2 regions of the Rhizobium sp. 768_B6_N1_8 genome follow, and region 1 is predicted to be linked to the other one. Evidence: riboswitches for the same ligand, from Rfam matches in the RefSeq annotation. Region 1 holds a riboswitch; the other holds the start of a gene.
The links. A riboswitch is a leader RNA that binds a small molecule or an ion and turns the genes downstream of it on or off. The one in region 1 is predicted to bind FMN.

Region 1 (5,976 bases):
CTTGCTCGATGAGATCGACAAGCTCGGCCAGGATTATCGCGGCGATCCGTCTTCGGCTTTGCTCGAGGTACTCGATCCGGCTCAGAACTCGACCTTCATGGACCACTACCTGGAAGTCGAATACGACCTGTCGGACGTGATGTTTATCACGACGGCGAATACGCTGAACATCCCGGCTCCGCTGATGGACCGCATGGAAATCATCCGTATCGCCGGCTACACCGAAGACGAAAAGCGCGAGATCGCCAAGCGGCACCTGCTGCCGAAGGCCATCAAGGAACATGCGCTGCAGCCGAGCGAATTCTCGGTCAGCGACGATGCCCTGATGGCGATCAGCCAGCATTATACCCGCGAAGCCGGTGTCCGTAACTTCGAACGCGAATTGATGAAGCTCGCCCGCAAGGCGGTCACAGAGATCATCAAGGGCAAGACGAAGTCGGTTCACGTCACGGCAGCGAATATCGACGATTATCTTGGCGTTCCGCGCTTCCGCCACGGCGAAGCCGAGCGTGAGGATCAGGTCGGCGTGGTCACGGGTCTTGCCTGGACGGAAGTTGGCGGCGAGTTGCTGACGATCGAAGGCGTCATGATGCCCGGCAAGGGCCGCATGACCGTCACCGGCAACCTGAAGGAAGTGATGAAGGAATCGATCTCGGCAGCGGCGTCTTACGTCCGCTCGCGCGCCGTCGATTTCGGCATCCAGCCGCCGCTCTTCGACAAGAGCGACATCCATGTGCACGTGCCGGAAGGCGCAACGCCGAAGGATGGTCCGTCTGCAGGTGTCGCGATGGCAACCGCGATCGTCTCGATCATGACTGGCATTCCGGTCAACAAGGATGTGGCAATGACGGGTGAAATCACCCTGCGCGGCCGTGTCCTGCCGATCGGCGGCCTGAAGGAAAAGCTGCTGGCCGCATTGCGCGGCGGCATCAAGAAGGTGCTGATTCCGGAAGAGAATGCCAAGGATCTGGCAGAGATTCCGGACAACGTGAAGAACAACATGGAGATCATTCCGGTCTCCCGCATGGGCGAAGTGATCAAGCATGCGCTGGTCCGTCGTCCCGAGCCGATCGAGTGGGATGGCACGGTGGAAACGCCCGTCATCGCGACTGTCGAAGGGCTCGATGATGCAGGTGCAGCCATCGCTCATTGAGCTTTGGCGGCCACATTTATGCCCAATTGTTGCAAATCCTGAAAAAGGCCGGCGGAAACGCCGGCCTTTTTTGTGAAAACGTCATGTAGACGCTTGCTTTTCCTTGATTTGCAGGGTTTTTGGGTTCTCGGCGGGCCTGATGAAAGCGATTTCTGCGCCTAGCTTACAGATTGAGTTGTTTCAAACCATTTAGAAAGGGGTGGAAACATGAACAAGAATGAACTCGTGTCCGCAGTAGCCGAAAAGGCTGGACTGACGAAGTCTGACGCAGCATCTGCCGTAGACGCAGTTTTTGATGTTGTGCAGGCCGAGCTGAAGAACAAGGGCGACATCCGTCTCGCTGGCTTCGGCAGCTTCACGGTTTCTCATCGCGCTGCCACGAAGGGTCGCAACCCGTCGACCGGCGCCGAAGTTGACATTCCGGCACGCAACGTGCCGAAGTTCACGCCCGGCAAGGGCCTGAAGGACGCCGTCAACGGCTGATACGAGATTGTCCGCCGGCCGTAAACGAGAACGGTCGCGCAGGATTTCGAGGGGGGTTCGGCATCGCCGGACCCCTTTTTGTTTTCGCCGCTTGCGGCATGCAGCGCTTTGTCTTACGACGGTGATGTTCTCAGGGCGGGGTGAAAGTCCCCACCGGCGGTAAGGGCTACGGCCTGAGCCCGCGAGCGCCTTCTCAAGCCTTGGTTTGGGAAGGGTCAGCAGATCCGGTGTGATTCCGGAGCCGACGGTTAGAGTCCGGATGAAAGAGAATGAGCATGGCCGCGCGCGGGCAGGGATCTGTCGGCGTCTGCGTTCTGTAGCCTCATGCGTCCTGATTTATGTTTGGTCCCTATTCCGGATGGAAGACATGAATCAGAATTCCCTTGCAGTTTCGCACTCCCGCGCCTTCGCCGGTGCAGCCTTCATGGTGCTTGGAGGCGTCGTCTTCTCGCTCCTCAATGTCGTCACCCAATGGCTCACGATGAAGCTTGCCTTCCCGGCGGCCTCCGCAGCCTTCTGGCAATATGGCTTCGCCTTCCTTTTCTCCTTGCCCTTCCTGCGCAAGGTTGGCCTTTCTGCCATGCGCACGGATTATCCCTGGCGGCATATCGTGCGTGTCGTCCTTGCCGCGCTCGGCGTCGAGGCTTGGGTCTCCGGCCTCGCCTCCGTGCCGATCTGGCAGGCGATCGCACTCGTCATGACCTCGCCCTTCTTCATCATTCTCGGCGCACGCCTTTTCCTCGGCGAGCGTGTTGGCCCCACTCGCTGGATGGCGACAGGTGTCGGCTTTATCGGCGCCATGATCATCCTCCAGCCATGGTCGGACAGCTTCACCTGGGCAGCACTTCTGCCTGTTATCTCGGCCCTGCTTTGGGGCGCCTCTTCGCTCATCACCAAGAGCCTGACCGGCATTGAGAAGCCGGAGACGATCACCGTGTGGCTGCTGGTGCTGCTGACGCCGATCAATGGCGGCCTGGCGCTCGCGGCGGGCTTTGTGGTGCCGACGGGCGCCGCACTTGCTCTCTTCCTTCTGGCAGGCCTCCTGACGGTCGTGGCGCAATATCTGCTGACGCTCGCCTATGCCAGTGCCGACGCTGCCTATGTGCAGCCTTTCGACGACCTGAAGCTGCCGCTGAACGTGCTCGCCGGCTGGCTTTTCTTCGGCTATGCGCCGGCTGGTTATCTGTGGCTCGGCGCTGCGCTTATCCTCGCCGCGTCGCTCTTCATCATGCGCAGCGAGATGCGTCGCGAACGGCAGGCGGCCTGACGCAAACCGTACAAAATGTCGCAGGCTGTCATGTGTCTGTCATGGCAGTCCCGCAAAAAACCTCTGTTCGATTTTTTCGACATTGGGGGATTTTCAATGACATTGTCTTCGCGCAAGGCAGCGCTCGCTGCCATGCTTTTTGCATCCGTTGCCTTCCCGGCAGCGGCCGAGCCGGTTTTCAACCGCATCGCCTCTTTCCCGGTCGCGACCAACCTGCCGGCTGACAAGGACAAGCTTTCGGCCACCTCGGCCGAAATCATTACCGCTTCGCAGGATGGTAACACGCTGATCTACAGCGACAGTCCGCTCGGCGCGATTGGCTTCATCGACATCACCGATGCCAAAGCGCCCAAGGCCGGCGGCGCGCTGATGATGGACGGTGAACCGACCTCGGTCACGACTGCAGCCGGCAAGGCGCTCGTCGCCGTCAACACCGGCGAAAGCAAGCAGAAGCCGTCAGGCCGTCTGGCGATCGTCGATATCGCCGGTAAGAAGATCGATGCCACCTGCGATCTCGGCGGCCAGCCTGATTCGATCGCCCTCAACAAGGATAGGACGCTCGGCACTATCGCGATCGAAAACGAGCGCGACGAAGATGTCAACGACGGCAAGATCCCGCAGATGCCGGCAGGCGACCTCGTCGTCTTCCAGGTCAAGACCGACGGTACCGTCGATTGTGGCACAATCAAGCACGTTGCCCTGGCCGGTCTCGCCGGCGTTGCACCCGAGGATCCGGAGCCGGAATTCGTTGCCTTCAACAGCCAGAACGAAATCGCCCTGACCCTGCAGGAAAATAACGAGATCATCATCCTCGACGGCGCGACCGGCACGGTGAAGACGCATTTCACCGCCGGCACCGTTGATCTCACCGGCATCGACACCAAGCGTGACGGCGCCCTGAAATTTACCGGCGAGAAGAAGGGCGTCCATCGCGAGCCCGACGCTGTGAAGTGGCTGGACGACAACCGTCTCGTCGTCGCCAACGAAGGCGATTATGAAGGCGGTTCGCGCGGCTTCACCATCTTCGACAAGACCGGCAAGGTCCTCTTCGAATCCGGCAGCTCCTTCGAGCGTGCCGTCGCCGCGCTCGGCCACTATCCGGAAAGCCGCTCCTCGTCGAAGGGCGTCGAGCCGGAAGGTCTCGAAGCGGCCAAGTTCGGCACTGACAACCTGTTCTTCCTGCTCGCCGAGCGCGCTTCCGTCGTCGGCGTCTACAAGGACACGGGCGCCGATCCGGAACTGCTGCAGATCCTGCCGTCGGGTATTTCTCCGGAAGGCGCGATCGCCATTCCGCAGCGTAACCTGCTTGCGACCGCCAATGAACTCGACCTCGGCAAAGACGGCGGTGCGCGTTCGCACGTGATGATCTACGAGCGCCGCGAAGGCGAGAAGGCCTATCCGCACATTGTCTCCGCCGAGAAGGACGGCAATCCGATCGGCTTTGCAGCCCTTTCGGGCCTCGCCGCCGTTCCGGGCAAGCCGGGCATGCTCTACGCCGTCAGCGACAGCGTCCTCGGTTCGCAGCCGACGATCTACACGATCGACGCCACCAAGAAGCCGGCCGTCATCACCGATGCGCTGGTCGTCAAGCGTGACGGCGCTCCGGCTCAGAAGCTCGATATCGAAGGCATCGCTGTTGCCGCCGACGGCTCCTTCTGGCTGGCTTCGGAAGGCTATACCGAGCGCCTGGTTCCGCATGCGCTCTACAATGTTACCGCCAAGGGCGACATCAAGACCGAGATCGCCCTGCCGAAGGAGTTGCTCGCCAACGAAATCCGCTACGGCTTCGAAGGTGTCACGATCATCGGTACCGGCGACGATACAACGCTGTGGATGGCCGTTCAGCGCGAGTGGAACGACGACGAGAAGGGCTTTGTGAAGCTCCTCTCCTATAACCCCAAGAAGAAGGAATGGGGCGGCGTCCGCTATCCGCTTGATAAGACCGAGAGCGGCTGGGTCGGCCTCTCCGAAATCACCGCTCAGGGCGACAGCGTCTACATCATCGAGCGCGACAACCTCGTCGGCGATGCGGCCAAGCTGAAGAAGCTCTATAAGGTCGCAATCTCCGACCTGAAGCCCGGCAAGCTCGGGGCCGAACTGCCGGTCGTCAAGAAGACGGAAGCCCATGATTTCATCGGCGACCTGAAGTCGGCCACCAATGGCTATGTTCTCGACAAGCTGGAAGGTTTCGCCTTCGACGCATCAGGCAAGGCCTATGCTGTGACCGACAATGACGGTGTGAGCGACTCCTCGGGCGAAACCCTGTTCTTCCCGGTCAACCTGACCGCTACGAACTGAGTTCGCATTCCCGCGAAATGGAAAGGCCGGGTTTTGCCCGGCCTTTTCTTTGGCTCAATCACACTGACGACCCGACGGACCTAGACCATGAATTTGGGCAGTGCGGCCGCCAATGCGTCGACGGCAAGACGGATCCTGAGCGGCAGGTGCGGTGTCTGCAGCCAAAGCGCATGGCAGTCATAGAGAAACTCCGGCTGACCCGGCAGCAGCACTTCCAGCGCTCCAGCCTGCACGCGGTCGCGGATGAGCCAGTAAGGCAGCCAGGCAAGCCCCATGCCGGCCGTTGCCGCATCTGCAATTGCATCGAGATCATCGAGCCGCAATCGGCTGTTCGGCCGAACTTCCACCGGAGGCTGGTCGCCATGCGGGAAGAGCCATGGGCTGAAGCGGGCAGAGCGTGCGTAGATGATCGCATTGTGCCTGCCGATATCTTCGATCTGCTCAGGTCTACCATGCGCATCGAGATAGCTCGCTGAGGCGCAGACCACCATGCGCTGGCGCGCGACGCGGCGCGCGATAATGCCTGACCTGTCTGCCAGTTCGCCGGTCCGGATCGCGAGATCGTAACCGTCATCGGCGAGATCGGTAATGGGATCGCTGAGCGACAGATCGAGTTCGAGGTTCGGATATCGCTTTGCAAGCTCGATCAGAACCGGAAGCACGCAATGACGCCCAAAATGCACGGGCATGGTGACACGCAGCTTGCCGCATGGTTCGGAAAGATGATCGATCGCGAGCGCATCCGCCGCCTCCGTCTCGGCAAGGATCATCCGAC
Region 2 (5,976 bases), on a different contig from region 1:
TGATGCGCGATCCGAAGGTCGTGGTGCTGGACGAGCCCACACGCGGTATCGATGTCGGAGCCCGCGCCGGCATCTACGATATCATCGTCAACCTCGCCAAACAGGGCGTCGCGGTCATCGTCGTAAGCTCCGATCTCGAGGAGGTTCTCGGCGTATCTAACCGCATTCTCGTGCTGGCGCAGGGCAAACAGGCAGGCATTTTGAAGCGTGACGAGGCGAACGACGTCTCGGTCATGGAACTGGCGACAATCTAGGCAAAGACAGAAAGGAAGAGCGGTGTCCGACATCTCTCTGAACGCACCTAAACTATTTGATCTCAGCGGCCAGGTTGCCATCGTGACGGGCGCCGGCAGCGGCATCGGGCAAAGGATCGCCATCGGTCTTGCCCAGTGCGGCGCCGACGTGGCGCTTCTCGATCGCCGCACTGATGACGGTCTTGCCACGACTGCCAGCCATATCAGGGCTGCCGGTCGCCGCTCGATCGAGATTGCTGCCGACGTCACCAGTAAATCGTCGCTTGCCGAAGCCGTCGCCCGCACCGAAGCCGATCTCGGTGCGCTCTCGCTTGCTGTCAATGCCGCCGGTATCGCCAACGCTAATCCCGCCGAGGAGATGGAAGAGGATCAGTACCAGACGCTGATGGACATCAACCTGAAGGGCATCTTCCTGTCCTGCCAGGCCGAGGCACGCGCCATGTTGAAGAACGGCCGCGGGTCGATCGTCAACATCGCCTCCATGTCGGGCGTTATCGTCAATCGCGGTTTGAGCCAGGCCCATTACAATGCCTCGAAGGCGGGCGTGATCCATATGTCGAAGTCGTTCGCCATGGAGTGGGTCGGGCGCGGCATCCGCGTCAACACGATTTCGCCGGGCTATACCGCAACGCCGATGAACACCCGGCCGGAGATGGTACATCAGACCAAGCTCTTCGAAGAACAGACGCCGATGCAGCGTATGGCCAGTGTCGATGAGATGGTCGGTCCTGCGGTCTTCCTGCTCTCGAATGCTGCAAGTTTCGTGACGGGTGTCGATCTGCTCGTTGACGGCGGCTTCTGCTGCTGGTGATGACATGCGTAAGCTGATCGCAGGCAATTGGAAAATGAACGGTCTCGTCTCCTCCCAAGCTGAGATCGAGGCGCTGAAGGGGCTAACGGGCAGTGCGACGTGCGATATCGTCGTCTGCCCGCCCTTCACGCTGATCGACCGCGCCGTGGCGCGGGTCAAGGATACTGATCTCGCCATCGGCGCGCAGGATTGCCACGCGCAGTCGTCGGGTGCCCACACGGGCGAAATTTCTGCCGAAATGCTTGCCGATCTCGGTGCGCGCTATGTCATCCTCGGACATTCCGAACGCCGTGTCCTGAACGGCGAGGACGATGAGATTGTGCTGGGGAAGGCGCTTGCCGCGCATCGGGCAGGCTTGATTTCGATCGTCTGCGTCGGTGAGACACGCCATGAGCGCGACGAAGGCCGGGCAATCGAAGTCGTCGGCGAACAACTGCGGGGATCCGTCCCCGAGGGTGCTACCAGCCGAAATCTTGTCATCGCCTATGAACCCGTCTGGGCAATCGGAACCGGACTGGTGCCGACCCACGAACAGATTGAGGAGGTCCATGCGGCGATCCGGCAGATGCTCGAAGAGCGGCTGGGCAGCGATGGCCATTCGGTCAAGATCCTCTATGGCGGCTCGGTCAAGGCATCCAATGCAGAGGCGATATTCGGGCTTCGCAATGTGGACGGAGCGCTGGTCGGCGGCGCTTCGCTGAAGGCCTCGGAATTCGCAGGAATTATTTCGGCAGCCGTTTGAACTCTGAGTGCGGAGACAAGTGTCGCCAGTGCAGATCGGTGCGCTCACGCCGGCGCCGTTGAAAGGAAAAGAGAATGCAACGTTTTGAAAACAAGACCGTCGTCATTACCGGCGCAAGCCGCGGTATCGGTGCAGCGATCGCCAAACGCTTTGCGCGCGAAGGCGCCAATCTCGTCGTTTCGGCCAATGAAGACAGCGTGCATGGCGTGGCAGAACAGATCAAGTCAGATGGCGGCAAGGTTATTTCCTTCGTTGGCGACGTCACTGACAAGTCAAGCGTCAAGGCCCTTTATGACGCAGCCGAGCAGGCATTCGGCGCTGTCGACGTCTCCATCCAGAATGCCGGCGTCATCACCATCGCCCGCATCGAGGATATGACCGAGGGCGAGTGGGACAAGGTCATGGCCGTCAACACCAAAGGCGTGTTCCTCTGCGCCCAGGAAGCGATCGCCCGCATGCGCAAGCACGGCCGCGGCGGCCGTCTCATCAACACGGCCTCCGGCCAGGCGCGCGACGGCTTCATCTACACGCCGCATTATGCCGCCTCGAAGATGGGCGTCGTCGGCATCACCCAGAGCCTTGCCAAGGAAGTCGCCACCGACGGCATCACCGTCAACGCCTTCTGCCCGGGCATCATCGAGACCGACATGTGGGCCTATAACGACCAGGCATGGGGCAAGCTGCTCGGCAATTACGGCCCCGGCGAACTGATGAAGGAATGGGTCGAAGGCATTCCGATGAAGCGCGCCGGTTCCGGCGAAGACGTCGCCGGCCTCGTCACCTTCCTTGCCAGCGACGATGCAGCCTACATTACCGGCCAGACCATCAATGTCGATGGCGGCCTCATCATGTCCTAGCTCTGTTCGACAATAGGAAACGGTGCTTTCACCTCTGCGAGGCAGTTCCCGCGGCGAGATCTGCACCCAACCTCTTGCAGAACAAGGCCTTCATCATCTATCTAAGTAATGTTCTCAGGGCGGGGTGCAATTCCCCACCGGCGGTATCGAGGCAACTCGGAGCCCGCGAGCGCCTTCGTGGAAGCGAAGGGTCAGCAGATCCGGTGAGATGCCGGAGCCGACGGTCATAGTCCGGATGGAAGAGAGCAACGCAGAGGACACCGCTCGGCACGCGGTGTTTCATATGCTTGTTCGCCCAAGGGAAAATGGTGGCTTTTGACAGGCCATGTACGCCGCACACTGCGGCTAACCCTTGAAAGGCAGAGAAGATGGCAATTTCCAAAATCGAAGATGCGATCGTCGCGATTGCGCGTGGCGAGATCGTGGTCGTCGTCGACGATCGTGATCGTGAAAACGAGGGCGACCTCGTCATCGCATCCGAGGCAATCACCCCGCAGGCGATCGCCTTCATGATGAATTATGCTCGCGGCCTCATCTGTGTGGCAATGGAAGGCGAGCGGCTGGACGAGCTGCAGATCCCGCAGATGGTCCCCAACAATACCGAACTTTTGAAGACGGCTTTCACCGTGTCGGTTGACTATATTCCTGAAACGACGACCGGAATTTCGGCGGCTGACCGCGCCGCGACGGTTCGCGCACTCATTGCCGAGACGTCCCGCCCCGAGGATTTTGCGCGGCCCGGCCATATCTTCCCGTTGCGTGCGCATCCGAACGGCGTGCTTTCTCGTCCAGGTCATACCGAGGCGGCTGTCGACCTCGCAAGGCTTGCCGGCCTGTCGCCGTCAGGTGTCATCTGCGAGGTGGCCAATGATGATGGCACGATGGCACGCCTGCCCGAGCTTGAGCAGTTTGCCGAACGGCACGGCCTCCATCTGATCACAATCGAGGATCTCATTGCTTATCGGGGCGTGAGAGCGCCTGTTAAGGCCGCCTAGTAAGCGTGTCTTGGCCTGGCGTAAAAGAGCCACGGCGAGCCAAGATCGCGTGGGTGCCGTTTGTGTAGTCTGCAACGAGGCACTCGCGCTCTGGCACGGATAAGCAGCGTGAGCTATTAGCTCGACGAAGGCCCGATCACGCGGGCCTTCGATGTTTCACCATGCCTTCAGACGACGAGTGCTAGCGCCGGTCCCTGATCGTCCGTCTTGCGTTCCTGGCCGGCCGTGCCTTCCAGGCTCTCGGAAGCCAGCAGATTGAACTCCCGACGTTCTTTCTCCGATACGATCGCGAGGTCGATGACCTTCTGCAGGTTGGCGGCATGGCGGAAGGTGGGATCGTCCTGCTTTCCGGTTCTGACCGCTTCGGCAAAGCGCTGGTAGTTGGTCAGCACTGACGGCACCTCGATGTCACGCCAGGTGGCGCTTTCAATATCGTCACCGAAGCAGCCCCGAAGATCTGAGCCGTCAGGACGATGGATGACTTCGAGGCTGCCTTTTTCGCCATAGATGCGCAGCTTCAGTTCGTTGAGATGACCGGTCGCCCAGCGTGTCGCATGGATGACGCCGAGAGCGCCATTGGCGAAATCGACAGACATGGTGAAGCTGTCATTGGCGTCGAGCATATATTCACCGATCTGTCCGCCCGGCGCCTTGTTGAAGGTCTTGAGACGCGCAAAGACATGGTCGATATCGGTCGCGGCGCCATAAGCGGCGAAATCGAGAATATGAATGCCGACATCGCCGAGCACGCCGTTCGATCCATGGCCGGTGGACAAGCGCCACAGCCAGCGCGATTCCGTGCGCCAGTCGCCCCAGGCGCGGGACACCAGCCAGCTCTGCAGATAGGAGGCCTCCACATGGCGGATGGTGCCAAGTTCGCCTGCCAACACCATCTCGCGCGCCCGTTGCAGCGGTGCGACGTTGCGATAGGTGAGGTTGACCATGTTGATGACGCCGGCGGCCTCAGCCGCGTCCGTCATCTCAAGCGCATGGGCGTAGTTTTCTGCCAGCGGCTTTTCGCAGAAGACGTGTTTGCCGGCGGCGATCAGCGCCAAGCTCGTCGCATGATGTATCCGGTCAGGCGTGACGTTGGTGGCGGCATCGAATTCGCCCCAGGCGATCGCTTCCTCGAGCGTGCTGAAGCGCTTTCCGATATTGAAATGATCGGCGAACTCATCAAGCCGGGTCCGATCGGTGTCGACGGCGCCGACCACCTCGACACCATCGATGGCGAGGAAGTTGGCAACCTGGTTTTTGGCCATCATGCCCGTGCCAAGAACAAGTAGACGCATTGCTCTTCTCCTCAGCGGTAACCGGCTTCGCCGGCTTGATGCAGTCTCGGACCACGCTCGACGATCGGCTCCAGTGCCTTCTCTACCGGCACATTTGGGGCATCGGTGATGCTCTTCAGGTCGCCCTGCGGGTTATAGGCCCACTTCACGCCGTTGATCAGCACCTTCTGCACGTTCGCATCGTGATAGGTCGGGTAGGTTTCGTGGCCGGGACGGAAATAGAAGATGTTGCCGGCGCCGCGGCGCCAGGTGAGGCCAGACCGGAAGACTTCTCCGCCCTGGAACCAGGAGATGAACACCGTTTCCAACGGCTCCGGCACCGAGAACTGCTCGCCGTACATTTCTTCGTTTTCCAGCTCGAAATGCTCGCCGAGACCAGCAGCGATCGGATGGCGCTGATTGATCGTCCACAGACGCTCGCGCTCGCCCGCCTCGCGCCATTTCAGCGCACAGGGCGTGCCCATCAGCCGCTTGAAGATCTTGGAGAAATGGCCGGAATGCAGCACGAGAAGGCCCATGCCCTCCCAGACCCGCTTGGCGACACGCTCGACGACGACGTCAGAGACTGCGCCATGGTCCTTGTGACCCCACCAAGTCAACACATCGGTCTCGGCAAGGCGGGCCTCCGTCAGGCCGTGTTCCGGCTCCTGCAGCGTGGCGGTCGTTGCCGAAATCGCCGGATCGGTGTTCAGCGCCTTGGCGATCGTGGTGTGCATGCCATCAGGATAGATCTCCCGGACAATGGCGTTGGTATTTTCGTGGATGTTCTCACCCCAGACGATGGTGCGAATAGACAAGTTTTTGCTCCTTCACAGCAAGTAGCGGACCGGAACCGATGGGAAGCGGTCGGATCCTGTTTGTTTGATTGGTGGTCAGGCTGCGCCCTTGAAAGGGACCTTTTCGAGTGCGCGTCCGGATTGGTCGAAACGGTGAATGCGATCCTTGACCGGCGACACGCCCAGTTGCTGGCCGGGCTGGTGGCTCGATACGCCGGTCTCTCGCACGGTCAGCGGCTCGGCGGAGCC

Region 2: linked by a shared signal. The riboswitch ahead of ribB (3,4-dihydroxy-2-butanone-4-phosphate synthase) and the one ahead of AB8B33_RS05770 (DMT family transporter) in region 1 are both predicted to bind FMN.

The regions. Positions count from the first base shown of each region.
Region 1 is NZ_JBPWPV010000001.1:1,126,426-1,132,401, forward strand. Features, by position in the region: gene lon (endopeptidase La) at 1-1,153, shown strand, start outside; gene hupB (DNA-binding protein HupB) at 1,361-1,636, shown strand; FMN riboswitch at 1,759-1,911, shown strand; gene AB8B33_RS05770 (DMT family transporter) at 1,995-2,903, shown strand; gene AB8B33_RS05775 (esterase-like activity of phytase family protein) at 3,000-5,201, shown strand; gene AB8B33_RS05780 (LysR substrate-binding domain-containing protein) at 5,282-5,976, opposite strand, start outside.
Region 2 is NZ_JBPWPV010000002.1:310,821-316,796, forward strand. Features, by position in the region: gene AB8B33_RS25685 (sugar ABC transporter ATP-binding protein) at 1-254, shown strand, start outside; gene AB8B33_RS25690 (SDR family oxidoreductase) at 277-1,065, shown strand; gene tpiA (triose-phosphate isomerase) at 1,070-1,807, shown strand; gene AB8B33_RS25700 (glucose 1-dehydrogenase) at 1,882-2,664, shown strand; FMN riboswitch at 2,771-2,915, shown strand; gene ribB (3,4-dihydroxy-2-butanone-4-phosphate synthase) at 3,033-3,659, shown strand; gene AB8B33_RS25710 (Gfo/Idh/MocA family protein) at 3,827-4,951, opposite strand; gene AB8B33_RS25715 (ThuA domain-containing protein) at 4,963-5,748, opposite strand; gene AB8B33_RS25720 (ABC transporter ATP-binding protein) at 5,824-5,976, opposite strand, start outside.